One region of the Bifidobacterium sp. WCA-178-WT-4B genome, then DNA from elsewhere that is predicted to be linked to it. Evidence: riboswitches for the same ligand, from Rfam matches in the RefSeq annotation. Region 1 holds a riboswitch; each other region holds the start of a gene.
The links. A riboswitch is a leader RNA that binds a small molecule or an ion and turns the genes downstream of it on or off. The one in region 1 is predicted to bind thiamine pyrophosphate.
Positions count from the first base shown of each region.

Region 2: linked by a shared signal. The riboswitch ahead of FYJ31_RS00610 (solute carrier family 23 protein) and the one ahead of thiS (sulfur carrier protein ThiS) in region 1 are both predicted to bind thiamine pyrophosphate.
Region 3: linked by a shared signal. The riboswitch ahead of FYJ31_RS10885 (hydroxyethylthiazole kinase) and the one ahead of thiS (sulfur carrier protein ThiS) in region 1 are both predicted to bind thiamine pyrophosphate.

Region 1 covers NZ_VULV01000003.1:49,690-57,401, forward strand. Annotated here, with positions in the region: gene FYJ31_RS03480 (rhodanese-like domain-containing protein) at 1-258, opposite strand, end outside; gene thiF (thiazole biosynthesis adenylyltransferase ThiF) at 315-1,124, opposite strand; gene FYJ31_RS03490 (thiazole synthase) at 1,201-2,070, opposite strand; gene thiS (sulfur carrier protein ThiS) at 2,082-2,276, opposite strand; TPP riboswitch at 2,451-2,554, opposite strand; gene argH (argininosuccinate lyase) at 2,625-4,097, opposite strand; gene FYJ31_RS03505 (argininosuccinate synthase) at 4,273-5,511, opposite strand; gene FYJ31_RS03510 (arginine repressor) at 5,594-6,106, opposite strand; gene argF (ornithine carbamoyltransferase) at 6,103-7,068, opposite strand; gene FYJ31_RS03520 (acetylornithine transaminase) at 7,112-7,712, opposite strand, start outside.
Region 2 covers NZ_VULV01000001.1:127,388-135,099, reverse strand. Annotated here, with positions in the region: gene dnaK (molecular chaperone DnaK) at 1-1,619, shown strand, start outside; gene grpE (nucleotide exchange factor GrpE) at 1,619-2,302, shown strand; gene FYJ31_RS00620 (DnaJ C-terminal domain-containing protein) at 2,364-3,374, shown strand; gene FYJ31_RS00615 (heat shock protein transcriptional repressor HspR) at 3,389-3,976, shown strand; TPP riboswitch at 4,107-4,203, shown strand; gene FYJ31_RS00610 (solute carrier family 23 protein) at 4,251-5,603, shown strand; gene FYJ31_RS00605 (LuxE/PaaK family acyltransferase) at 5,640-6,761, shown strand; gene FYJ31_RS00600 (acyl-CoA reductase) at 6,748-7,712, shown strand, end outside.
Region 3 covers NZ_VULV01000016.1:56,150-63,861, reverse strand. Annotated here, with positions in the region: gene ftsZ (cell division protein FtsZ) at 1-541, opposite strand, end outside; gene dusB (tRNA dihydrouridine synthase DusB) at 653-1,897, opposite strand; gene FYJ31_RS10895 (glycine--tRNA ligase) at 1,989-3,461, opposite strand; TPP riboswitch at 3,798-3,906, shown strand; gene FYJ31_RS10885 (hydroxyethylthiazole kinase) at 3,897-4,841, shown strand; gene thiC (phosphomethylpyrimidine synthase ThiC) at 4,924-7,677, shown strand.

The DNA of each region.
Region 1 (7,712 bases):
CTCGCTCCACCATCCTTGAGCACAATAGACTACGACAGTTCGATCTGTGGGCACGGTTTTGAGCACATGGGCCAGAGGGTCGAGTGGTGCATTGATGGCACCTTCGACCGGGTGGGCGGCGAAGTCGGCTGGTTCCCTCAAGTCGAGCAGCGTGACCGTATTCGGGTCGAGCTTGGCAAATTCCGCCGGCGTGATGCGGCAGTACGATGATTCACTGCTCTCATCGTCAACGACCGCATTATGCAAGGCAATAGGCATGTTCTTCCCCTCTCGTTCTGATCTTGGCTCCCCTCAAGGAGGGGAGCCACATAGCTCTAAATCGCGCAGGCCGGCTGAATATAGTTGGCCGGATCAATAGCAGTAATGGTCGGCTGCTCACCGCACACCGGGCAATCCGGCACATGCTTTGGCAGTGGGACCCGTCGAATATTCATGGTCAGCGCATCCACGGTGAGCATGCGCCCCACCAACGGCTCCCCCACGCCGGCAATCAACTTCACGGCTTCGGTGGCTTCCAGACTGCCGATCACACCGACCACCGCGCCCAGCACGCCGGCTTCCTTGCAGGTCGGAATCTCACCGGCGGCGGGCATGTCGCGGAAGATGCAGCGGTAGCAGGGGCCTTCGCCGGGAATGACGGTCATCACCTGACCGGCGAATCCGACCACTCCGGCATGGATGTACGGCTTGCCGGCCAGCACGCAGGCGTCATTGATGAGGAATTTTGCGGCGAAGTTGTCGGTGGCATCGATCACCAGATCGTACGGTTTGATGAGGCCGGCGATGTTGCTCGCGTCGACGAGCTCGTAGTAGGCATCAACCGTCACATCCGGGTTGAGCGCGCGGATGGCTGTGGCCGCGGATTCCACTTTGGGCGCTCCGACACGTGCGGTGGTATGGATGATTTGGCGTTGCAGATTGCTCATATCCACCACATCGCCGTCCACCAGTCCGATATGGCCGACGCCAGCCGCCGCCAGATACAGGGCGGCCGGAGAACCAAGCCCGCCCGCTCCGATGATGAGCACGCTGGAGGCCAGCAACCGCTTTTGCCCTTTGACGCCCACGCCCTTCAAAATCAGATGGCGCGCGTACCGCTCCACCTGTTCATCAGTCAATGCCATGTTTTCTCCATGTTTCCAGCTCCCCTCAGTCCGCTACGCGGCCAGCTCCCCTCAGAGAGGGGAGCTAATAAAAGTGTCAGTGCAAATACCCCGTAGTCGGGCTGGACGGCACAGCCTGTCCCTCGGTCACCTTGCCAAGGCCAGACAAATACGCCGCACGACCGGCATCGATGGCGTGCTTGAACGCCTCAGCCATCAGGGGGATATTGCCGGCAGAGGCAACGGCCGTGTACGCCATCACCGCATCCGCACCCATCTCCATCGCATCGCAGGCCTGGCTCGGACGGCCGATACCAGCGTCGATGATGACCGGCACATGCGCGTTGGCGATGATGATTTCGATGAAGTCACGCATGCGCAGGCCCATATTGGAGCCGATCAACGAACCGAGCGGCATAACGGCAGCGGCACCGGCCTCCTCCAGCTGACGGGCCGCAATCGGGTCCGGGAACATGTAGGGCATGACCACGAAGCCTTCCTTGGCCAGCATCTCGGTGGCTCGGATGGTTTCGGCGTTGTCCGGCAAGAGGTACTTGGTCTCGTGTTCGATTTCGACCTTGACGAAGTCGGTGTGGCACACTTCGCGTGCCAGTCGGGCGATACGCACGGCTTCCTCAGCGTTGCGCGCGCCGGAGGTGTTGGGCAGCAGCGTAATGCCTTCGGGAATGTAGTCGAGCACGCTGTTCTCGGTGGTCTGCGCGCGGCGCAGTGCCATGGTGACGATCTGCGTGCCGGCATGTTCGACCGTGGCCTTGATGAGGTTCAGGTCGTAGCGGCCGGAGCCCAGGATGAATCGCGACTGGAACTCGTGACCGCCCAAGTTCAGCGGCTTGTCTTTCACCGGGAGAATCGGCGCGGCGGTGCCGACCGGATTGGTGACGGCGGGCTGCGGCGGCAGCGGAGTCGCCTCAACAGATGCTTCAGTAACCGGATTAATATTGCTCATAGCTTTTCCTTTCATCCACCCTGTACAAACTGCACAATTTCCATGACGCACTGGTCGTCGAGCATGGCGTCGGCACGCTTATCGCGCGGGATAATCTCACCATTGAGTTCGATGGCCACACGCTCGGCGCGGAATCCGCGCGCTTCGAGATAATCGGCGACGCTGACCGGCGTCTCGAGCGTGACCTGCTCTCCGTTGACCTGCATAATATCCTTTCAGATAGTAAAAAAGGGTGCACGAAACGAACCGTACCTTAAGTGGTGCGCCCATTCATGAACCCAATCATGCGACCGTTCGACCGTTGTGATGTATTGGCTCCATCACGACCGTCTCACGGCTGAATTATGCAAACGGAATGAAAGCTGTATTGGAGAACCCGGCAAATCTGCAACAACGATTCCTTACGGCGGCATGACCCGCGTCAAGTTCCCCGGTCGAAGTCTGGCAACTTCCTCTCAGCCTCACGGCTCCCGTTCGTTACGATTTCTCAGTGTATGCCGTTGCAGTGACAACAGCAAAATGAAGCTCCCTCATCAGAGGGAGCTTCATTGGGACTAGAACGTGCCGGGGGCTTTGTAGGCGGAGCCATCCGACGTGGATGCGGGGAAGAGCTTGAGTTCTTCGACCTCGGCCTTGGCGTCGGCGATCTGCTCGCGTACGCGACCGTAAGCGGTGCCGCCCTTGCCGTTGCGGGAGTCGACCGAACCGTGGCTGGAGAGCACTTCGCGTACTCCCGGAGCCTTGTCGGCCGGCAGGAACGCGGCGAAGGTCTCGATGAAGTCATTGTCGGTCAGATCCCACAGTTCCTGGCCGCGGCCTTCGGCGAGCTTGACGCAGGCACCAGAGAGCTCGTGCGCGTGGCGGAACGGCACACCGTTCTTGACGAGCCATTCGGCGATGTCGGTGGCCAGCGCGAAGCCGGTCGGAGCTTCCTCTTCCAGGCGGTCGCCGTCGAAGTGCATGGTCTTGACCATGCCGGTGAAGGCGGGCAGCAGCACTTCGAGCGTGTCGACCTGGTCGAACACGGCCTCCTTGTCTTCCTGCAGATCGCGAGCGTAGGCGGTGGGCAGGCCCTTCAGGGTGGCCAGTAGACCGGTCAGATCGCCGATGAGTCGGCCGGACTTGCCGCGGGCGAGCTCGGCGATATCCGGGTTCTTCTTCTGCGGCATGATGGAGGAGCCGGTGGAATAGCCGTCGTCGAGCTTGACGAAGGCGAACTCCTGGGTGTTCCAGATGATGATCTCCTCGGACAGGCGGGAGATGTCCACGCCGGTCATGGCGGCCACGAACGCGAATTCGGCCACGAGATCACGTGCGGCGGTGCCATCGATGGAGTTGTCGGTCACGCGGGAGAAGCCGAGCTCACGCGCCACGGCCTCCGGGTCGAGGCCGAGCGTGTTGCCGGCCAGCGCGCCGGAGCCGTACGGGGAGGCGTTGATGCGCTTGTCCCAGTCTATCAGTCGCTGCACGTCGCGGATCAGCGGCCAAGCGTGGGCCATGAGCTGGTGCGCGAGCAGCACGGGCTGGGCGTGCTGCATGTGGGTGCGGCCCGGCATCACGGTGCGGCCGGCCTTTTCGCTTTGCTCGATCAGGGCGTTGACGAGGTCAAGCAGGAGTCCGGCGATTACGCGGGAGTGGCGGCGCAGCCACATACGAATCAGGCAGGCGATCTGGTCGTTGCGGGAACGGCCGGCCCTGAGCTTGCCGCCGAGTTCGTCGCCGGCAATGTCGATCAGACCGCGTTCGAGGGCGGTGGCCTCGTCCTCATCGTCTTCGATGGGGACGAAGGAGCCATCGTCAACGTGGCGCTGGAGCGTGTCGAGCGCATCCTCCATGCGCTGCAGCTCGTCGGCGGTCAGAAGTCCCGCACGGCCGAGAGCACGGGCGTGGGCGCGCGAACCGGCGATGTCGTCGTCGGCCAAGCGCCAGTCGAACTGCGTGGACTTGGACAGTCGGGCCAATTCCGGCGACGGACCAGACGTAAAGCGACCACCCCACAGGGCCAGATGTTCGTTGTTCTCAGTCATGAAGGCTCCTTGAAAAGTGAAAATAGCTGTGTTTAAGCGTAGCAATGTGTTCAAACATACAGTTGCCCCCGCTGGCGAGGGCTGTCACATGGAGTGTGACTGAGGACAGTCCTTTCAAAGACCACTCCCAGTCAGCTATGCCGACAGCCTCGCAGCGGGGGCGACTGAGTAAGAATCACTCGACGGTGTTCTTCGGGACCTCGATGCCGTTGCCGAACTTGACGTCGCGCGCTGCGGCCACGCGGGACGGCAGACCGTAGATGTCGATGAAGCCGTTGGAGGACTTCTGGTCGAAGGTATCGCCGGAATCGTAGGTGGCGAGCTTGTAGTCGTACAGCGAGGAGTCGGAACGACGGCCGGTCACGACGGCGCGGCCACCGTGCAGGACCATGCGAATCTCACCGGACACGTACTTCTGGGTGTCTTCGATGAAGGCGTTGAGCGACTGGGTTGCCGGGGAGAACCACTGCGCATCGTAAACCAGCTCGCCCCAGCGCTTGTCGATGTCGCGCTTGATGCGGTGCTGTTCGCGTTCGAGGCAGCAGTTTTCGAGTTCCTGGTGAGCGGTGATCAGAGCCACGGCACCCGGAGCCTCGTACAGCTCGCGGGACTTGATGCCGACCAGGCGGTCCTCGATGAGGTCGATGCGGCCGATGCCCTGGGCTCCGGCGCGGCGGTTCATCTCTTCGATGGCCTGCAGCGGGGTGACGTCACGTCCGTCGATCTTGACCGGCACACCTTCCTTGAACTCGATGACGACTTCATCTTCGACCGGCGGGAAGGCCGGGTCGTCGGTGTAGGAGTAGCAGTCCTTGGTCGGGCCGTTCCACGGATCCTCGAGGAAGCCGGTCTCAATGGCGCGGCCCCACACATTCTGGTCGATGGAGTACGGGGACTTCTCGGTCTGGGTGATCGGCAGCTTGTGTTCCTTGGCGAACGCGATCTCGACGTCGCGGGTCAGGGACAGGTCGCGAATCGGGCTGATGGCCTTCAGCGTCGGGTCGATGGAGGCGATGGAGACCTCGAAACGAACCTGGTCGTTGCCCTTGCCGGTGCAACCGTGGGAGATGGTGTCGGCGCCGAACTGGTGGGCGGCGCGCACGAGGTGCTTGGAGATCAGCGGACGGGAGATGGCGGAGACCAGCGGGTAGACGCCTTCGTACATGGCGTTGGCCTTGAGGGCCTTCATGCAATATTCGTTGGCGAACTCGTCACGGGCGTCGACCACGTAGGATTCGACGGCTCCGCAGGCAAGGGCGCGCTGCTTGATGGTCTCGAGGCTTTCGCCGCCCTGGCCGACGTCGAGGGACACGGCCACGACGTCCTTGCCGGTGCGCTCCTTCAGGTACGAGATGGCGACGGAGGTGTCAAGACCGCCGGAGTAGGCCAGAACAATGCGCTTGTTATCTGCCATTGGTTCCCTTTCGTTCAAGGTCTGAAAAACAAACTGATGCAAGTATATACAGAGGACTGTATATTTATGCACGGCGTGTTGGTTATTTGGAGGCGAGGCTTAGTAGCCAGTCGGAGCGGGAGACGGCGGTGTCGTCATTGGTGCAAATCACCATGACGGTGTCGTCTCCGGCGATGGTGCCCAGCACGCCTTCGATCGGCTGCCTGTCAATCACCGAGGCCACGTATTGTGCGGCACCAGAAGGCGTGTGCACCACAACCAGATTTCCGGCGGCGGCCACCGAGGTGACCAGTCCGTTCAGCACGCGGGACATCTGTGCCTCACCGCGCTCCCCTACATCCTCACCTTCTGAAGCAACGACGCTGCGACCCACCGTGTAGGCCACCGTGCCGTCCTTCAGCCGGGTCTTCACCGCATGCATCTCGTCAAGATCGCGGCTCAGGGTCGCCTGAGTCACCGCAATGCCCTCGTCGATAAGGATTTTGGACAGCTGTGATTGCGAGGTGATGATATGCGTGGCGAGCGCCTGTTCTATGGCACTCAGCCGCGCCGCCCTGGTGGCAGGGCGCTGCAGGGACGGACCGGTTTCACTCATGCGAGCAGGCTTTCGTCTCCACGGGCCTTGCCGGTCAACCAAGTCAGCAACGCTTTCTGTGCGTGCAGACGGTTCTCGGCCTCGTCCCACACCACGGACTGCGGGCCATCGATCACTTCAGCGGTGACTTCCTTGCCGCGGTAGGCGGGCAGGCAGTGCTGGAAGAGCGCATCCGGCTTGGCCAATGCCATAAGTTCGGTGTTGACCTGGTAATCCCAGAACGGCTTGGAACGGATGGCGTATTCGGCCTCCTCGCCCATGGAGACCCAGGTGTCGGTGAACACGCAGTCGGCGTCCTTCACCGCTTCCTTGGCATCGGTGGTGACCAGGATGGAGCCGCCGGTCTCGGCCGCGACGCGCTTGGCGTCGGCCACAATGTCCGGGCGGGGCAGGTAGCCGTGGGGGCCGGCCACGCGCACGTCCATGCCGGCCACGGCACCGCCGAGCAGGTAGGAGTTGGCCATGTTGTTGGCCGCGTCACCGAGGTAGGCGATGGTCTGGTTCTTCAGGTTGTCGACGCCGCCTCGGTGCTCGGCGATGGTCTGGAAGTCGGCGAGAATCTGGCAGGGATGGAAGTCATCGGTCAGGGCGTTGACCACCGGATGGGTGGAGTACTTGGCCATTTCTTCGACGCGGTCCTGGCCGAAGGTGCGCCACACCACGCCGTAAGCCATGCGGTCGAGCACACGAGCGGTATCGGCCACGGGCTCGCCACGGCCCAGCTGGGAGCCGGACTTGTCGATGACCAGCGGGTAGCCGCCAAGCTCGGCAACGCCGATGGAGAAGCTGGAACGGGTGCGGGTGGATGGCTTGTCGAATAGTACGGCGACGGCCTGCGGACCGGCGAACGGCTGCTTGTAGAAGCGGTCATGGTGGAACTTGATGGCAAGTTCGAGCACCTGCTTCTGCTCCTCATGGTTGAGGTCGTCGTCACGCAGCATGTGGCGAAGTTCTGGGGTCATGATGATCTCCTTGGATCGGTGGGTCGGCAGTGACGGCGAGAAATCAGTCGTCGGGCAGGTCCGTAGGCACATCCTTGAGGATGGCAAGTGCCTGATCCACGTCTTGAGCGGTTACAATCAGCGGCGGTGCGAAACGCAGCGCATTGGGAGCCACCGCGTTGACGATGAGCCCGTGTTCGAGGCAGTAGTTCATCACCGCGTGGGAGCAGGGATGCTTGAGCTCGACGGCGTCCAGCAAACCACGGCCGCGTACGGAAACGAACAGCGGATTACCGGTGGCCATAATGCCATCGCGCAGCTGTTCGCCGCGAGCTTCGGCGTTGGCCACCAGATTCTCGTCTTCAATCACGTCAAGAGTGGCGAGTCCCGCAGCCGCACCCAGCGGATTGCCGGCAAAGGTGGAGCCGTGGGAACCAGGAGTGAACAGAGCCGCGAGTTTCTCGCCAAAAGCGATCATGCCGCCCATCGGGAATCCGCCTGCCACACCCTTGGCGAAAGTCACCATATCCGGCGTCACGCCGCCGGACAGATCGTCACGCTGGAATGCGAACCACTTGCCGGTACGTCCGATACCGGTCTGTACTTCATCGATGATGAGCAGCGCGTGGTTGATATCGCACAGTTCACGCACGAACTTGACGTAA
Region 2 (7,712 bases), on a different contig from region 1:
CGCAGATCCTGATGAAGCTGAAGAGGGATGCCGAGGCATACCTCGGCGAGCCCGTCACCGACGCCGTCATCACCTGCCCGGCATACTTCAACGATGCCCAGCGTCAGGCCACCAAGGACGCCGGCAAGATCGCCGGCCTGAACGTCCTGCGTATCATCAACGAGCCGACCGCAGCCGCTCTGGCCTACGGCCTTGAGAAAGGCAAGGAAGACGAGCGCATCCTGGTCTTCGACCTCGGCGGCGGCACCTTCGATGTCTCCCTGCTGGAGATCGGCAAGGATGACGACGGCTTCTCCACCATCCAGGTTCAGGCCACCAACGGCGACAACCACCTCGGTGGCGATGACTGGGATCAGAAGATCATCGATTGGCTGGTTTCCGAAGTCAAGAACAAGTACGGCGTCGACCTGTCCAAGGACAAGATCGCGCTGCAGCGCCTGAAGGAAGCCGCCGAGCAGGCGAAGAAGGAACTCTCCTCCTCCTCTTCCACCAGCATCTCCATGCAGTACCTGGCCATGACCCCCGACGGCACCCCGGTGCACCTGGACGAGACCCTGACCCGCGCGCACTTCGAGGAGATGACCTCCGACCTGCTGGGCCGCTGCCGCACGCCGTTCAACAACGTGCTGCACGATGCCGGCATCTCGGTGAGCGACATCGACCACGTGGTGCTCGTCGGCGGCTCCACTCGTATGCCCGCCGTCAAGGACCTGGTCAAGGAGCTTACCGGCGGTAAGGAAGCGAACCAGTCCGTGAACCCGGATGAGGTTGTGGCTGTCGGCGCCGCCGTGCAGTCCGGCGTCATCAAGGGCGACCGTAAGGACGTTCTGCTTATCGACGTGACCCCGCTGTCCCTCGGTATCGAGACCAAGGGTGGCATCATGACCAAGCTCATCGATCGCAACACGGCCATCCCGACCAAGCGCTCCGAGGTCTTCTCCACCGCTGAAGACAACCAGCCGTCCGTGCTGATCCAGGTCTACCAGGGTGAGCGTGAGTTCGCACGCGACAACAAGCCGCTGGGCACCTTCGAACTGACCGGCATCGCTCCGGCTCCGCGTGGCGTCCCGCAGATCGAGGTCACCTTCGACATCGACGCCAACGGCATCGTGCACGTGTCCGCCAAGGACAAGGGCACTGGCAAGGAGCAGTCCATGACCATCACCGGTGGTTCCGGCCTGCCGAAGGACGAGATCGACCGCATGGTCAAGGAAGCCGAGGCTCACGAGGCTGAGGACAAGCAGCGCAAGGAGGACGCCGAGACCCGCAACCAGGCCGAGGCCTTCGCCTACTCCACCGAGAAGCTCGTCAACGACAACAAGGACAAGCTCTCCGACGACATCGTCAAGGAGGTCACCGACAAGGTCAACGCCCTGAAGGAGGCCCTGAAGGGTGACGACACCGAGAAGGTCAAGACCGCTCAGACCGAGCTGATGACCGCCGCCCAGAAGATCGGCCAGGTCCTCTACGCCCAGCAGGGTGCCGAGGGTGCCGCGGCTGGTGCCGGTGCGGCTGGCGCTGCCGGCGCTGGCGCTTCCGCTGGCTCCGCCTCCGGTTCCGACGACGACACCGTCGAGGCCGAGGTCGTGGACGACGATGACGACAAGGACAACAAGTGATGTCCGAGTTCAACAAGGACGACTACCTGAACGACCTGCCGGATCCCGACCAGGCCGCTGAGGGTGCCGCTTCCGCCGCGCCGCAGGACTCGGCCAAAGCCGAGACCGCATCCCAAGCTTCCTCTGACGAGGGAGCTGGCGCGGCGAAGTCCGCGACTGAGGGAGAGACCCCGGCGAACGCCGGAGCGGAACAGCCGAGCGATAGCTCGTCCGATTCCGCTCCCTCCGATTCCGAAGACACCCTCACCCCCCTCGGCAAGGCCAAGAAGGAAGCCGCAGACTACCTCGAAGCCCTGCAGCGCGAACGTGCGGAGTTCATCAACTACCGCAATCGCACGCAGAAGGAGCAGGAGCGCTTCCGCCAGCACGGCATCATCGACGTGCTGACCGCGCTGCTGCCCGCCCTCGACGATATCGACCGCATTCGCGAACACAGCGAGATGGACGACTCGTTCAAGGCCGTTGCCACCAAGATCGACAAAGCCTTCGAGAAGTTCGGCGTCGAGAAGTTCGGCGAAAAGGGCGAGGACTTCGACCCCACCAAACATGACGCGATCCTGCACAAGCCGGACGCGAATGCCGAAAAGGAAACGGTTGACACCGTGGTTGAGGCCGGCTACCGCATCGGCGACCGCGTAATCCGCGCCGCCCGTGTGGTCGTGGCCTCCCCGCAAGACCGATGACATGTTGGCTCCCCTCGATGAGGGGAGCCAACGCGAAGAACGTATACGAAAGGAGACATGAATGGCTGAAAACGAATGGCTCAGCAAAGACTTCTACAAAGTCCTTGGTGTCTCCAAGGACGCTTCGGACGACGACATCAAGAAGGCGTACCGCAAGCTCGCCCGCAAATACCATCCTGACGTCAACAAGACCAAGGAAGCCGAGGAGAAGTTCAAGGACATCTCCGAAGCCTATGACGTGCTGAGCAAGAAGGAAGATCGCCAGAAGTACGACGCGATTCGTCAGTTCGGCATGGGCGGCGCCCGCTTCGCCGGCGGTTCCGGCGCCGGCGGCTTCGATGCTTCCGGTTTCTCCGACATCTTTGGTTCCATGTTCGGCCAGGGTGCCGGCGGCAATGGCTCGCGCATCCGCTTCTCCACTTCGGGCGGCGGCCCCAACAACATCAACGACATCTTCTCGATGTTCGGCGGTGCTGCAGGCCAAGGCGGCTACAGCCAGCAGGCGTACGGCAATGCCGGCGGCTATGGCTATGAGGAGGCCCCGCGCCCCGAAAACGGCGAGGACCGCAACTCCAAAATCAGCCTGACCTTGCGTCAGGCGGTCAAGGGCGCTACCGTGTCCCTGTCCGTGGACGGCAAGAAGTTCAAGGCCCACGTGCCTGCGGGCGTCAAGGACGGCCAGAAAATCAAGCTTGCCGGCAAGGGCAAGCCGGGCATCAATGGCGGCAAGGCCGGTGACCTGTACCTGCACGTCACCGTCAAGCCCGATGCCGCGTTCTCGATGCGCGGCCACGACATCGTCATGGACCTGCCCGTCACCGTGGGCCAGGCCGTGGCCGGTGGCAAGGTCGAGGCCAAGGACATCGACGGCAATCCCGTCACCTTCAAGGTGCCGGCCGGTTCCAGCTCCGGCGTGGAGGTCAAGCTCGCGGGACTCGGTGTCCAGCGCGGCAACCAGCCGGGCGACCTGATCGGCCGCGTGCAGATCATGATCCCCGCCAAGCCGGGTCTGGCGGTCAAGCACGCCGCCAAAGAATTCGACGAAAAAGCCGGCGACTATCTCAGCCTGTAATCAGGAGGTGAACAATGGCGCGGTTAGCCAACCAAATGAAGCAGTTGTACGCAATGTGCGCAACCGCGCTGGTGATGGGCAGGGCCGATCTCGACGGAGCCGATGATGTCGGCTTCGATATCGAACTGCCCATCTTCACCGTCGGCCAGGCCGCCGAACTGGCCAACATCCACCCCCAGACCCTTCGCCAGTACGACCGGCTGGGTCTGGTCCGTCCGCAGCGCACCGATGGCGGCGCACGCCGCTACTGCCTGCGCGACATTGCCCGCCTGACCCGAGCTCAGCGCCTAAGTCAGGATGAGGGCATCAATCTTTCCGGTATCGCGCGCATCCTTGAGCTCGAAGAAGAGAATCGACAGTTGCGCCGTGAAGTCAAGCGCATGCAAACCGGCGACCAGGAAAGCGTCTTCGCCGCTGGCCGAGACGGCAACATCGTGGAGGTGCAACGCTCCAACCGCGCCCGCCTCTGGCGCAACGCCATCCGCCGCGAAACCCGCGAACTGCCCGGTCGCGATACCGCCGCCGATACCGCTGCCTGCACCACCGGCGACTCCAACTTCACTCCCGCCGACTCCAAGTCCATGGTCCTGTGGGGTTGGTGAGTCTGGCCGCATTGCTTCGATTCCTTCTCCATTCGTAAAACTGTTTGTTATCTCACATCGGGCAGCTGCCGAAAAGAGCACGAATTTTCTTGACGGAGATGTCAAGGTTTGTTACGGTGACGTGCGAAAACCGATTCGTAAGGGGTGCTTTAGGCTGAGACGGTATGTGCCGAGCCCTTCGAACCTGTGAGCTAACACTCGCGTAGGGAATACGACGGTTGAACTCCTCTGTTCGGCTCGGCATCCCATATGCGCGTTGAGAGAGAGGAAGCGTATGTCAATACGCAAGGAGCTGACCGCCCAGAACATACTGCTGGGTTTCCAGCATGTGTTCGTTTCCAATGTTTGGCTTGATCCGGTATTCGTGGCCGGAGCAATCGGCTTACCTATTGCCCTGTCGTCGAACATGATTAACGCCATCTTCATCGTCTCCGGCCTGGTTACTCTGATCCAGGCCACTCGGCTGGTTCGCCTGCCGGTGGTGCAGGGGCCGTCAGCCGCGTTTGACGCGTTGATGATCGCGGCAGGTACGGCTGGCATGCTGGGGGCGGCGAGTTCGTCCATTCTCATCGCTTCGCTTGTGTTCCTGTTGCTGTGCCTGACCGGTGTGATAGAGCGGATGAGGTTCCTGTTCTCTCCGATGATCTCGGGCGTGGTCATCTTTATGGTCGGTGTTTCGCTGTCCGGATTCACGCTGAGCGAGTTTCTAGGCGGGGCTCCCGGCGACAAGACGTTTGCCGATCCGCACATCCTGACCGTGTCGATCCTGACCACGGCGATTGTGCTTGTCCTGTCGCTGCTCGGTAAGGGTCTGCTTAAGTCGTTCTCATTCCTCATCGCGCTTGTCGTCGGCACCGTGGTCGCCGCAGTGTTTGGCATGGTGGACTTCTCTCCTGTGGCTTCCAAGGGATGGTTGGGCCTGCCGACCTTCATGCCTTACGGGCCGTTTACGTTTGACTGGAAGATCTTCATTCCGTTCTTCATCGCCTATATGGTTGCCGTCATGGAGGCTCTCGGCGTCTATCAGGCGGCTTCCGAGATTCAAGGCACGACCCTCGAACGCAAGCAGGTGCGCTACGGCCTCGCCGGCGAGGCGGCAGGTTCGGCCATTTCCTCGCTGATTGGTGGATTCACCACCACCGCATACCCGCAAAATGTCGGCCTGCTCAACCTGACCGGCGAAGGCAAGCTGCGCACGCGCACGCCTGTGATCATCGCCGCCATTCTGTTGCTGATTCTGGGCTTCGTGCCAAAGGCGGGCGCGCTGCTGTCCGTCATTCCCTCGGCAGTCGTCGGAGGCATCTTCCTGCCGGCTGCGGCCAGCCTGATCGTGACCGGTCTGCGAGCCTTGCGCAAGGTCGCTGATGACGAGCGCCGTCAAACGGTCATCGGCATGTCTCTGCTGCTCGGCATCGCCCTGCCCAAGGCGCTCTCCGGCCTGACCGGCGGCGCAAGCGTGTTCTTTGGCAACAACATCATGGTCGGTGTATTCAGCGCCATCATTCTCAATGCGCTGTTCATCGCTCTTCCGGATTTGGTGGCGAAGCATCGTGCGCCGGCGTCCATGGATGTTCCAGCAGCCGATCCGGCGGATGGGACTGGCGTTGCGGCGCACGATGAACGATAATGCTGGTTGATATTGGATATTGACAGGAGCGATGCAATGACTGATGTGATGGATGACGCGCGTCGTATCAAGCGCGGGATTCTGGATTTTATCCATACCTATGGCTGTGAGCAGGCCCCGGAAGAGGCGTTTGGTGCGTTGGCGCGCGACGTGTTCATCTATCAGTACACGTATGATCTGCCGTACCGTCGTTACTGCGCGGCTAAACGCGTCACCCCCGCAACGCTCAAGGATTGGCGGGAGATTCCGCCGATGCCGGTGGACGGGTTCAAGCACCTTGACCTTTCGACCATACCGACCGAGCAGTGCAAAGCCGTATTCATGACGAGCGGAACCACGCATGGCGGCAAGATGCGTGGGCGCAACTTCCACCCCGATCTTGAGGTGTGGGATGAATCGATGATTGTGCCGTTCCGCCATTTCATCATGCCGGATCGTGAACGCATTCGCATTGCTGTGATCTCTCCGGCGTGGGACATGAACCAGAACTCCTCCCTGTCGCGGTATCTCACCAAGGCCGTGGAACTCTGCGGCAGCGAAGGCAGCGGCGTGTTCTTCGATGAACATGGGCTCAAATTCGATGGCATCATCGATTTCCTCAATCGTGCGGTGTCCGACGGCGAACCGGTGATGCTGATGGGTGTCTCGTCATCCTACCTGTATCTGCTCGATTACCTGCATGAGCATGATCTGACGTTCGCGCTGGCCCCCGATAGCCGCTTGTTCGACACTGGCGGCTTCAAGAGCACTAAGCGTGACATCACCGAAGACCAGATGCTTGATGAGCTGGAACAGACACTGGGGGTGCCGCGCCACCACTGCGTCAACATGTATGGCATGACCGAGTTGAGCTCGCAGATCTATGACCAAAATATTCTGTCGTGGTATACGGATGGCACCAGCAACTATCTCAAGGCGAACCCCGCCTGGGTGCGCACGGTCTTCCTTGATCCGGAGACGCTGACTCCCGTCAAGGATGGTGAGACTGGTGTGATAGCCCATTACGACCTTGCCAATTGGAATTCCTGCATCGGTATTCTGACCGAGGATCTTGGCCATCGGACTCCGAACGGATTCCTGCTGCAGGGCCGGGCGAAGGGAGCCGAGGCCCGTGGTTGCTCAATCGCAGTGGACGAGGTCATCAGTGCCAACCGCTGACGAATCTGTGAGTCAGGCCATTGATGTCTTCCATCTGCCCTCGGGAGCGGATGTTTCGGATTACGAAATCTATGAGGTCGCCACATCGGATGGGGTGAAGCGTTTGCGCTATCCGCGACTGGATGGCCCAAAGGTGACTTCCCTTGCCAAGCAGCTTGCCGATGTTCGCAACCGCACGCTTGCCGCGATGAGTGTCAACGATATTCTCGACATCGTGGCCGACGCGGCCCAACTATGGGCCGATTCGGATTTTGAGCTGCGGCGTCAGGCTGAACTGCTGATTCCCGCAATCACCGGATATGAGCCTGACATGGTGCGGATTGAGCTCAAACGGTATATGCGCCAGTTCAGGCGTCGTGAACTGCTCCGGTTCCTGGACTCCGAAATCGGTCAGCCGTCCATGCTCGACGAATTCCGGCCGAACAAGGCGGGGGGATACTCTAAATATGTGGGCCCGGCGCTCACCTATCAGGTGTTCTCCAGCAATGTGCCGGGGATTCCCGTGTGGAGCATGGCGATGACCCTGCTGGTCAAAGGCGCGATTCTTGGCAAATCTTCATTTTCCGAACCGGTGATGCCTGCGTTCTTTGCTCGCAGCATTGCGATGGTCAATTCCGACCTCGCTGATGCCATTGCGGTGGTTCCATGGAAGGGCGGCTCGCAGCAGCTCGAGGATTCAGCCATCGATGTGGCCGATGCCGTGATTGTTTACGGTTCTTCGCAGACTACCAAATTGATTGCGGGCAAAGTCGCCGGATCCAAGCCCTGTCTAGGTTACGGAGCAAAAGTCGGGTTGGCGTTCATTGGTCGAGAGGCTTTGCGCCCTGATACCTATGCCGATACCGTGCATCGTGTGGCTGTTGACATCGCCACATATGACCAGCAAAGCTGCCTGGCTCCGCAGACCGTGTTCGTGGAGACTGATGGAGCCCTCACCCCTCGTGAAGTGGC
Region 3 (7,712 bases), on a different contig from region 1:
TGATGCCGATGGAACGGTCGGAAAGCTCAAGCAGGCGATCGTTCGGGATGACGATCAGCGCATCGACTTCCTTGCGCAGGTTGTCGATGCCGTATTCGGCGGAAGCGGAACGCTGAGGACCTTCGAAGCTGAACGGACGAGTGACAACCGCGATGGTGAGAGCACCTTGCTGATGAGCCGCACGAGCGACGATCGGGCTGGCGCCAGTACCGGTGCCACCACCCTCACCGCAGGTGACGAACACCATGTCGGCACCCTTCAGGGATTCCTCGATATCAGACTGATGATCCTGTGCGGCCTTAGCACCCTTCTCCGGGTCCGCGCCAGCGCCGAGTCCGCGGCTGGACTGATCGGACAGGGAGATTTTCACGTCGGCGTCGGAGCGCAGAAGATCCTTCGCATCGGTATTTACCGCCACAAATTCAACATTCTGCAGTCCCTCGGCAATCATGCGATTGACGGCATTACCGCCGGCACCGCCGACGCCAACAACCTTGATGTTGGTCTTGTCGTTGAACTCATTCTGCGCGATCTCGCTCACGTTTGGCTCCTGTCACTTCACGGTTACACCCAAGAGTAGCGCAAACAGGCTACTCTTGGAGGGAAATTCACGCGCAGAATGGCGCGTGTTGCGTGTATTCTCAGTATTTTCTCAGTAACTGGCGTCCATTGGGTCGTCACCGAAGAGCGCCTCACGCTCTTCGTGGGTGGTGGTACGCGATTCCAACCACCCATACGGCAAGTGCACCTTCTTGGCGAAACGCACGCGGCCGCGCGGTTTGTCGACCACGCGTGGCGGGTATTCGATGGTCGGGTCGAGCTTGCCGATCTCGCGGTCCACATCGGTCAGGCTCTCGCATTCCATAAAGGCCTTGCGGGTGGACCCACCCACCGGGAATCCTTTCAGATACCAGGCGATGTGCTTGCGCAGATCGTGGACGGCCATCATCTCATCGCCCTCATAAAACTCGGTAAGCAGCTCGGCATGACGGTGAATCACCCGGCAGACCTCGCCCAGATTCGGGTTGAGCCGTTCGGTATTGCCCTCGAAGGCGTTTCTGATGTTGGCGAACAGCCACGGCCGGCCCTGACATCCGCGGCCGATGGCCACGCCGTCGCAGCCGGTCTCGCGCACCATTTCGAGCGCGTCCTCGGCACCCCAGATATCACCATTGCCGAATACCGGAATGTTGAGGTGTTCCTTAAGCTCGCCGATGCGTGACCAGTCGGAATGACCGCCATAGTATTCGGCGGTGGTGCGGGCATGCAGGGTTACGGCCTTGCAGCCCTCCTCCTGCGCGATGTGTCCGGCTTCGAGGAAGGTCTCATGGTCATGGTCGATGCCGACGCGGATCTTCGCGGTGACGGGGATGCCCGCCGGCTCGCATACGGCAACCACACGCTGGATGAGCTCGGTGAATATGTCGGTTTTCCATGGTAGGGCCGAGCCTCCCCCGCGACGAGTGACCTTGGGTACCGGGCAACCGAAGTTCAGGTCCACATGGTCGGCCATGTTGCCGTCGACCACGATTTTCGCCGCCTGTTCGGTGATGGACGGATTCACGCCATACAACTGCAGCGAACGAATTTTTTCGCTTCTGGCGAAATGGCAGAGACGCAGGGCTTTCGGATTACGCGCCACGAGGGCCCGCGCGGTGATCATCTCGGCCACGTAAAGACCATCGGGACCGTATTCCTCGCAGATCACGCGGAACGGCCAGTTGGTCACGCCCGCCATCGGCGAAAGCACCACCGGGGTCGGCACGGTAATGTTGCCGAGCTGCACGGGGGCGATGTGTACCGGAGTCTCGGGCCGTGCCGGCGCGTCCGTACGCGGGTCGAGATTGTTGGTCTCGTGAGTAGCGGTGATGGTGGTTTCGGTTTCAGATTCTGCCATGTGGTTCCTGTTCTGAAATAGCTTTGGCTCCCCTCAGTCCACTTCGTGGACAGCTCCCCTCATAGAGGGGAGCCTCTATACAGACCCGTCTTTAGTACAGACCGCCGGCTTCCTGAACGCCGGACTCAGGCCAAGGCTCACCGCCCATTTCCACAGGCTTCAGGGGCACGCGGGTGCGCTTCTCGCCGATGCGGGCGGCCACGTAATCGGCCACCTTGTCGAGGGCGATACGCTCCTGGGCCATGGTGTCACGCTCACGGATGGTCACGGCATGGTCCTCGAGGGTGTCGAAGTCCACGGTGATGCACAACGGGGTGCCGATCTCGTCCTGACGACGGTAACGGCGGCCGATGGCGCCGGACTCGTCGTAGTCGATCATCCATTCATTGAAGCGCAGGTCGTCGGCCAGGTTCTGTGCCACGGTCTGCAGTTCAGGCTTCTTGCTCAGCGGCAGCACGGCGGCCTTGACCGGGGCCAGACGCGGGTCGAGACGCAGCACGGTGCGCTTGTCGACACCACCCTTGGTGTTCGGGGCCTCGTCCACATCGTAGGCGTCCACGAGGAAGCACATCAGGGAGCGGGTCAGGCCGGCGGCCGGTTCGATGACGTACGGCACGTACTTCTCGCCGGTGGCCTGGTTGAAGTAGCTCAGATCCTCGCCGGAGTGCTTGGAGTGGGCCGACAGATCGAAGTCGGTACGGTTGGCGATGCCTTCGAGCTCGCCCCAGTCGGAACCCTGGAAGCCGAACTTGTATTCGATGTCCACTGTGCGCTTGGAGTAGTGGGAGAGCTTCTCCTTCGGGTGCTCGTAGTGGCGCAGGTTCTCCGGCTTGACGCCGAGGTCGATGTACCAGCGGGTGCGGGCGTCGATCCAGTACTGGTGCCATTCCTCATCGGTGCCGGGCGTGACGAAGAACTCCATCTCCATCTGCTCGAACTCACGGGTGCGGAAGATGAAGTTGCCCGGGGTGATCTCGTTACGGAAGGACTTACCCATGTTGGCGATGCCGAACGGCGGCTTGGAACGGGAGGAGGTCATCACGTTCTTGAAGTCCACGAAGATGCCCTGTGCAGTCTCCGGACGCAGGTAGTGCAGGCTGTTCTCGTCCTCGACCGGGCCGAGGTGGGTGCGCAGCATCATGTTGAAGTCGCGCGGTTCGGTCCACTGGCCACGGGTGCCGCAGTTCGGGCAGACGATGTCCTTCATGCCGTTTTCCGGCATCTTGTCGCCGTGCTTCTCGGCGTAGGATTCTTCGAGCTTGTCGGCGCGGTTGCGCTTGTGGCAGTTGAGGCACTCGACGAGCGGATCGTTGAACACGCTCACGTGGCCGGACGCCACCCACACTTCGGGCGGCAGAATGATGGAGGTGTCGACACCGACGACATCAGGACGGGTGACGACCATGGAGCGCCACCATTCACGCTTGATATTGTCCTTGAGAGCGACGCCGAGGGGGCCGTAATCCCAAGCGGAACGGGTGCCGCCGTAAATTTCGCCGGCGGGGAACACGAAGCCGCGACGCTTCGCAAGGGATACGACTTCATCGAGTTTGGACTGAGCCACAATGCACCTTCTGGTTTGAACGGTTTGGGGTCTAATAACAACCGCTTCAGGATAGCCGTATACGGTGACAGGTCAGGCGGCATTGTCCGGTATATGTTCCGCGTCTCACGAGCGGCCGTTCGCAGCGATTCCTATATCGCAAACACCTCCATATTGTTCCTGTTGTTCTGCCCTTCCCCAATTTGTACCACTGACATCGCGTTAGCGTCACAAATTCGGGAGATGTTGCTCGGCGGAGGCGTCCACATATCACGAATGGACGGGACGCGCCAGACCTGACGACACGTATCGAACAAATCCGTCACGATAATGTCCATGTTGGCGCATAGCGTCGGCACTGTAGTGCAGGGGGACTCGCATGTGGTTCGCGAGTTGAGAAAGGCCTGAGCCTGACCCTTAGAACCTGTTGGTTAAGACCATCGTAGGGAGCAGTAAATGAGCAATAGTGCATCATCGTTTACCGGTATGTCCAGCGGTTGTACCGCCGGGACTCCGGTTCCAGCCGATTCACCCATCCGCGACAATATCGCCGATGCCGTTCGCCGCGTACGCGAGACGACTCCGTTGGCCCAGTCATTCACCAATTTTGTGACCATCAATTTGGTTGCCAACGCGCAACTGGCGGCCGGCGGCACTGCGGCCATGAGTTTCCTGCCGGACGACGTGATCGAAACCGCGAAAATCGCGGGCGCGAACTACATCAACGTGGGCACGCTGCTGCCGTTCTATAAGGACGCGCTGCCCGAAATCGCCCAGCGACTCAACTACTTGGACAAGCCGTGGGTGCTCGACCCAGTGGCCGCCGGCATCGGCCGCACCCGCACCGCCATTCTTCAGGCCTTCAAGGCCGCTCCCCCGACCATGATTCGCGCGAACGCCTCCGAGGTAATCGCGCTGGCGAACATGTGGGGGCTCAATACCGAAACCGTGGGGGACATTTCCGAGCACCGCCCCGCCGGAGTGGAATCCGTCGATGGCGTGGAGTCCGCAACCGTTGCGGCGGTGGCGCTGGCACAGTATCTGACCGAACAGCACGCCAAGCATTCCTCCCATGACGCTTCCACCCGCTGCGCCGTGGCCGTGTCCGGCATCGCCGATCTGGTGACCGACGGCGAAACCGTGTACCGACTGCCGGGCGGCAGCGCGATGATGACCAAGATCACCGGTGCCGGCTGCTCGCTGGGCGGCGTGGCTGCCACATATCTGGCGGTTTCCGATCCGCTGACCGCCGCTCTGTCCGCATCTCTGCTGTACAACCGCGCGGGAGAGATAGCCGATACGACTTCGCATGGGCCGGGCTCATTCCAGGTCGCGTTCCTTGACGCGCTGTGGAATGTGACCGCCGAACAGGTGGCGGAATCCGAGATTTTGGTGCAGTAGTTTCAGTTCCCTCTGATGAGGGAGCTCGTAACAGTTTTTCCCAATAAGACTTCCACAAGAAACAACAAAGGTAGGAATAATAATGAGTAATGAATACCCATACGCCTCCATGCGAGACAGCTTCGACCTGTCCGCGTACTTCGTGGTGGGGCCGGAGGACTGCAAAGGCCGTCCGCTGACCGACGTGGTGGATCAGGCTCTGCACGGCGGCGCAACCTTCATCCAACTGCGCGCCAAGGAGGCCGATGCCTCTGAGCTGACCGACATGGCCCGCGACATCGCGCAGATCATCGAGGACAATGAGAAGTCCGATTCCGTGGCCTTTGTGATCGACGACCGTGCCGACGTGGTGTGGCAGGCCCGCCGCAAGGGCATCAAGGTGGACGGTGTGCACATCGGCCAGACCGACATGGAGCCGCGCGAAGCCCGCGCCCTGCTCGGCGACGAGGCCATCGTGGGTCTGTCGGCTGAGACCGAAAGCCTCGTTCAGCTCATCAACGAGCTGCCCGACGGCTGCATTGACTACATTGGCGCCGGCCCTCTGCACGTCTCCACCACCAAGCCCGAGGCTTCCGTGGGCGGCAACGACGGCTCCGGCAAGACACTGGACGCCGCCCAGATCAACACCATCTGCGTCGCCAGCGAGTTCCCGGTGGTCGTGGGCGGCGGCGTGACCGCAGCCGATATGGCCATGCTCGCCGACACCAAGGCCGCTGGCTGGTTCGCGGTCTCCGCCATCGCGGGTGCCGAGAACCCGGAAGAGGCCGCGCGCGCCATGGTCGAAGGCTGGAAGGCCATCCGCGGTGACAAGAAGCACGGCTACGCGCCGCGCGTCGTAACCCACACCCCCGCTGCTGACACTCAGGCTGCTCAGGAAGTGGCCGCAAAGCCTGGCTCCGAGGCCACTGAGAAGAAGTTCACCAACGCCAAGGACGCCAAGGACGCCCAGAAGCTCGCCAAGCAGCAGCGCGTGGACATCGCCGCCCGTGGTTCCAAGCAGCGCGACAAGGCGCACATCCGCAAGACCAAGTCCGTACCGTTCACCTATCAGTACGGTTCCTACGACCTGGAAGTGCCGTACACCGAAATCAAGCTGAGCGACACGCCCGGCGTGGGCCCGAACCCGCCGTTCCACGACTACAACACCGAAGGCCCCAAGTGCGACCCGAAGGAAGGTTTGAAGCCCCTGCGTCTCGACTGGATCCGCGACCGCGGCGACATCGAAGACTACGAGGGCCGCCGCCGCAACCTTGAGGATGACGGCAAGCGCGCCATCAAGCGTGGCCGCGCCACCAAGGAATGGCGCGGCCGCAAGCACCAGCCGATGCGCGCCAAGGATCACCCGATCACCCAGATGTGGTACGCCCGCCACGGCATCGTCACACCGGAGATGCAGTATGTGGCCGCCCGCGAGAACTGCGACGTGGAGCTCGTGCGCTCCGAACTGGCCGCCGGCCGCGCGGTGATGCCCTGCAACATCAACCACCCCGAAGCCGAGCCGATGATTATCGGATCCGCCTTCCTGACCAAGCTCAACGCCAACATGGGCAACTCGGCCGTCACCTCCTCCATCGACGAGGAAGTGGAGAAGCTGACGTGGGCCACCAAGTGGGGCGCCGATACCGTGATGGACCTGTCCACCGGTAACGACATCCACACCACCCGTGAGTGGATTCTGCGCAACTCCCCCGTGCCGATCGGCACCGTGCCGATGTATCAGGCCCTCGAAAAGGTCGAGGATGATGCCTCCAAGCTGAGCTGGGAACTGTTCCGCGACACCGTGATCGAACAGTGCGAGCAGGGTGTGGATTACATGACCATCCACGCCGGCGTGCTGCTGCGTTACGTGCCGTTGACCGCCAACCGCGTGACCGGCATCGTCTCCCGCGGTGGCTCCATCATGGCCGACTGGTGCCTGCGCCACCACCAGGAGAGCTTCCTGTACACGCACTTCGACGAGCTGTGCGACATCTTCGCCAAGTACGACGTGGCGTTCTCCCTGGGCGATGGCCTGCGCCCCGGCTCCCTGGCCGACGCGAACGACGCCGCGCAGCTTTCCGAGCTCATGACTCTGGGCGAGCTGACCGAGCGCGCCTGGGCCAAGGACGTGCAGGTGATGATCGAGGGCCCGGGCCACGTGCCGTTCGATACCGTACGCATGAACATCGAACTGGAGAAGTCGGTGTGCAAGGGCGCCCCGTTCTACACCCTCGGACCGCTGACCACCGATACCGCTCCGGGTTACGACCACATCACCTCCGCCATCGGCGCCACCGAGATCGGTCGTTACGGCACCGCTATGCTGTGCTACGTGACCCCGAAGGAACACCTCGGCCTGCCGAACAAGGATGATGTGAAGCAGGGCGTGATCGCCTACAAGATCGCCTGCCACGCCGCAGACATCGCCAAGCACCACCCGCACGCGATGGATCGCGACAATGCGATTTCCAAGGCTCGCTTCGAGTTCCGTTGGCTCGACCAGTTCAATCTGTCCTACGATCCGGACACCGCCATCGCCTTCCACGATGACACCCTGCCTGCCGAGCCGGCCAAGATGGCGCACTTCTGCTCGATGTGCGGCCCGAAGTTCTGCTCGATGGCCATCTCCCAGAACATCCGCAAGGCATTCGGTGGCGAGGCCGCCCAGCAGCAAATCGTGAAGGAGGCTGCTGCTGGCATCGACTCCGAGGCACTGGCTAAGGCCAAGGCCAATGTCGATAACGACGTGGTGTCCGCCAACGTGCTCAGCCCCGAAGAAATCCTCGCCGGCATGGATGCGATGAGCGAAAAGTACACCGCCCAAGGCGGCAAGCTCTACTCCACCGCCCAGGAGTAATTTTTCTCTGGCTCCCCTCAGAGAGGGGAGCCAAT